DNA from 2 places in the Streptomyces sp. NBC_01224 genome. Region 1 is predicted to be linked to the other one. Evidence: predicted binding sites of a transcription regulator. Region 1 holds the regulator's gene; the other holds the start of a gene.
What was found. The regulator HspR, encoded in region 1, represses chaperone genes until heat shock. The targets are predictions, from matches to a motif close to TTGAGNNNNNNNNNCTCAA.

Region 1 (2,394 bases):
ATGAGCACGAAGGACTTCGTCGAGAAGGACTACTACAAGGTCCTCGGCGTCCCCAAGGACGCCACCGACGCCGAGATCAAGAAGGCGTACCGGAAGCTCGCCCGCGAGTTCCACCCGGACGCCAACAAGGGCGACGACAAGGCGGAGGAGCGCTTCAAGGAGATCTCCGAGGCGAACGACATCCTCGGCGACAGCAAGAAGCGCAAGGAGTACGACGAGGCGCGCGCCCTCTTCGGCAACGGCGGCTTCAGGGCCGGCCCCGGAGGCGCCGGGGGCAACTTCAACTTCGACCTGGGCGATCTCTTCGGAGGCACCCAGGGCGGGGGCGCGGGCGGCGGAGCCGGCGGTTTCGGCGGCGGCGGCGGCCTGGGCGATGTCTTCGGCGGCCTGTTCAACCGGGGCGGTACGGGGACGCGTGTGCAGCCGCGCCGCGGCCAGGACATCGAGTCCGAGGTGACGCTCAGCTTCATCGAGGCGGTCGAAGGGGCCACGGTCCCGTTGCGGATGTCCAGCCAGGCGCCCTGCAAGGCGTGTTCCGGCACCGGTGACAAGAACGGCACCCCCAGGGTCTGCCCGACCTGTCTCGGCACCGGCCAGGTGTCGCGCGGCACCGGCGGCGGCTTCTCGCTCACCGACCCCTGCGTGGACTGCAAGGGCCGGGGCCTCATCGCCCAGGACCCCTGCGATGTCTGCAAGGGCAGCGGACGGGCGAAGTCCTCCCGGACCATGCAGGTCAGGATTCCGGCGGGCGTCTCGGACAGCCAGCGGATCCGGCTGCGCGGCAAGGGCGGCCCGGGCGAGCGCGGCGGACCGGCCGGCGATCTCTACGTCGTGGTCCATGTCGACGCCCACCCGGTCTTCGGCCGCAGGGGCGACAACCTCACGGTCACCGTGCCCGTCGACTTCACGGAGGCGGCGCTCGGCGGCGAGGTGAAGGTGCCCACGCTCGGCGGTTCGCCGGTCACCCTGAAACTGCCGGCCGGCACCCCCAACGGGCGCACGATGCGCGCCCGCGGCAAGGGCGCCGTACGCAAGGACGGCACCCGGGGCGACCTGCTGGTCACCGTCGAGGTGACGGTGCCCAAGGACCTCAGCACCGAGGCCAGGGACGCGCTGGAGGCCTACCGGAAGGCGACTGCGGGCCACGACCCGCGGGCGGAGCTGTTCCAGGCTGCGAAGGGAGCTTGAGGTGGACGGCCGACGACGCAATCCGTACGAACTGACCGATGAGTCACCGGTGTACGTGATCTCGATCGCGGCCCAGCTCTCGGGCCTGCATCCGCAGACGCTGCGCCAGTACGACCGCCTCGGCCTGGTCTCCCCCGACCGTACGGCCGGGCGCGGCAGGCGCTACTCGGCCCGCGACATCGAGCTGCTGCGCACCGTGCAGCAGCTGTCGCAGGACGAGGGCATCAACCTCGCCGGCATCAAGCGCATCATCGAACTGGAGAACCAGGTCGCCGCCCTCCAGCAGCGCGTCGCCGAGCTCTCGGCGGCGGTGGACGGCGCGGCGGTGGCGATGCAGCAGCGCGAGGCCCAGGTTCATGCCTCGTACCGGCGCGATCTGGTGCCGTATCAGGATGTGCAGCAGACCAGCGCGTTGGTGGTCTGGCGGCCGAAACGGCCGAAGGACTGAGCGGGTCCGGCCGTCGGGCCGGACGATTCGCTCACGATTCGTTTCGTTCAGGGCCGGGGAGTCGACCTACGGGTCGGCCCCCGGCCCTTCGCCGTGCGCCCGCCGCCCTGTGTACGCCCCCGGGCTCCGGCCGGAACCCGGCCCATGTTCGATCACGCTCGCGACAATGGGGCGGGGGTCTGTCACCGTCCCCGCTCGTTCCGGAGCACCGGGCCGGGGCGATCCGCCCGGTGGCGCAGTCGGGAGTCACGCATGTCCATGGTCGGCCTCTTCTGGATCACCGGCACAGCGGCCCACATAGGCGCCCCACCGAACGAACCCGGCCCCGGCGTGCTGCTCACCGAGGAGGGGCTGACAGGGCTCGGGGCGGACCAGAGCGGCCGGTGGACGTGGGACGGAATCCAGCGCGTGACGGTGGCCGGTGTACCCGTGCGGTCCTCGGGGCGCAGGGCCGCGGGGACGGGTGTGGCCCTGAGGTCGGCGCCGGTGCCCTGGACGAACGGCCTCCCCGAGAGGGCCTGTTCGTACACCTCGTCGGAGAACTGGTCGACCGAGTAGTCGAACCGCTCGTACAACGCCGCACTCGTCGCACGGACCGCGCCGGCCGCCCGCCAGGTCGTACACCTGCCCCGGGACGACGGGCTCGTCGAGGACGCAGACGGCTGTGGTGCCGCTCTGGTTGGTGACGGGCGGTCGGCGAGGCACTTCCTCGGCCGTCCCCGACTGGACGATGAGGGCGCCGGGTTGAGTCCGGCCGG
Region 2 (2,394 bases), 1.8 Mb from region 1:
GCACCGCCGCGCCGCCCGCCGACGACGCCGAGGCCGCGCTCGGAACGCCGCTTGCGTACCGCCAGGTACTCGGTGATCCGCTCCTTCACGTCCTGCAGGCCCGCGTGCTCGGCGTCGAGGATCTCCTGGGCGCCGCGGATGTCGTAGGCGTCCTCGGTCCGCTCGGTCCACGGCAGTTCGAGGACGGTGTCGAGCCAGGTCCTGATCCAGGAGCCCTCGGGGCTCTGGTCGGAGGAACGCTCCAGCTTGTCGACCTCCTTGAGCGCGGCCTCACGGACGTGCTCGGGAAGATCGGCGGCCTCGACGCGGGCCCGGTAGTCGTCGGACTCGCCCTCCGGGTCACCGTTGAGCTCGGACAGCTCCTTGCGCACGGCTTCGAGCTGGCGCCGCAGCAGGAATTCGCGCTGCTGCTTGTCGACGCCCTCCTGGACGTCCTTGGCGATGGACTCGGCGACGTCCTGCTCGGCGAGGTGTTCACCGAGCCACTTGATGGCGAGCTTCAGCCGGGCCACCGCGTCCACGGTCTCCAGGAGCTGCACCTTCTGGGCAGTGGTGAGGAAGGGGGAGTAACCGGAATTGTCGGCGAGCGCGGAGATGTCCTCGATCTGCTGGACCCGGTCCACGACCTGCCAGGCACCGCGCTTCTTCAGCCAGCTGGTGGCGAGCGCCTTGTACTCCTTGACCAGCTCGGCGGCGGCTCCGGGGAGCGGATCGGGGACGACCGCGTCGACCCGTGTCCCCTCCACCCACAGCGCGGCACCCGGTCCGCTGGTCCCGGCCCCGATCCGTACCCGGCCACGGCCGCGGATGAGCGCGCCCGGATCCCCGTCCGAAAGCCGTCCGACCTGTTCGACGGTGCCGATGACACCGGTGCCGGTGTACGTCCCGTCGATCCGCGGCACAAGAAGCACCTCGGGCTTGCCGCCGCCCTCACGGGCTGCGGCCTGTGCGGCTTCCACAGCGGCACGTACATCGGTGTCGGACAGGTCCAGAGGCACCACCATCCCGGGCAGCACGACCTCGTCGTCGAGCGGCAGCACGGGCAGGGCGAGCGGAGTGACCGCATCGGACTCGGTAGCCATGATCTCCCCTTCAGCAGTCAAGTTGAGTTATGCAGACTCAATGCTCCTGAGCCGCCCATTGTTCCCCAGCACATGTTCGCTGTGAGCGATCGACTGAATGCGCTCACTCAGGCCCGGCCCGGTCCCGCCCCTTCTGTAGCGGAGAACTCCACATGCGTCCGCTTTAATCCGGCGGTGTTCCCGGCTTCGACCCGCCGGGGTTCCCGGCCCGAAAAATCAATTGCCACCGCTCGTACGGTCTTCTCGTGACGGACATCGACGGCTTGCTCGCGGCCTATGACGAGCAGATGCGCGGAGCACCGCCCAACCCTCCGGCCGGAGTCAGGTACGAGTGGGACGGCTCGCTGCTGCGGATCGTCGACCAGTTCCGCGGCTTCGTGAGCTGTCCGCGCGATGCCGGTGTGAGCGGCGCGGAGCTCGACCGGCTGATCGCCCGGCAGCGCGACTTCGCCGCACGGGGCGAGGCGGTGGAGTGGAAGACCCGCGGACACGACCGGCCGGCCGATCTCACCGACCGGCTGCGTGCGGCGGGCTTCGTCGCCGAGGAGCAGGAGTCGGTCCTGATCGGCCGGGCCGACGAGATGGCGGCCGAGCCGGTCCTGCCGGACCCGGCCGTCCTCGCGATGCTCATCGACGATCTGGCGCCCTGGCTGGCAGCCGAATATCTCGCGATGCACGGCGAGAAGGCCCCACGCCCCTGACCACCACTTCTGTGACCGCACCGGCCCGGCGCAGCAGCGGCCAGCAGGCCACGCCCAGCAGCAGCGCCAGCGGGTGACCCCAGTCGGCGAGAGGGTCGGCGAGGTCGAACAGATCGCGCAGCAGCATCGCACCGACCCCGCCGAGCACCAGCACCCGGGGCCACGGCGTGAGCAGCCCGGCGAGCGCACCCACGCTCGCCATCAGCCCGAAGCTGATGCCGTAGTCGAGCCGGTGCAGCGAGGACTCCGGCAGGTGACCGGCCACCACGGACAGCCCGACCGGGATCTCCGTGGCGAGCGTCGCCACGACGTGACCGAGCAGGAACACACCGGCGGTGCGCCATCCCCCGATGCGGCGTTCCAGCGCGGTCAGCACGAGGGCGAAGCCGAGGACGTACGGGGAGGTGAGCCCGCCGACGACCCACAGGGCACTTGCGGCCAGGACGAGGAGCGGGGTCTCGCCGAGATGCGCGACATCCGTGCTCGATTCGCGCAGCACGGCGGAGACGGTGTCCGGATCGGCGTACTCCATGAAGAGGGACGTGGCGACGAGCACCAGCAGATACCCGAAGGTGAACGGGGTACCGATGGGCGTCGGCAGCAGCCGCAGC

Region 2: the regulator HspR is predicted to act here: its motif matches at 1,105-1,123, upstream of lon (endopeptidase La).

What each region holds. Positions count from the first base shown of each region.
Region 1 covers NZ_CP108529.1:4,877,252-4,879,645, forward strand. Annotated here, with positions in the region: gene dnaJ (molecular chaperone DnaJ) at 1-1,188, shown strand; gene OG609_RS21785 (heat shock protein transcriptional repressor HspR) at 1,190-1,636, shown strand; gene OG609_RS21790 (hypothetical protein) at 1,889-2,194, shown strand.
Region 2 covers NZ_CP108529.1:3,039,541-3,041,934, forward strand. Annotated here, with positions in the region: gene lon (endopeptidase La) at 1-1,082, opposite strand, end outside; partial or broken gene OG609_RS12980 (GNAT family N-acetyltransferase) at 1,370-1,720, shown strand; gene OG609_RS12985 (rhomboid-like protein) at 1,710-2,394, opposite strand, start outside.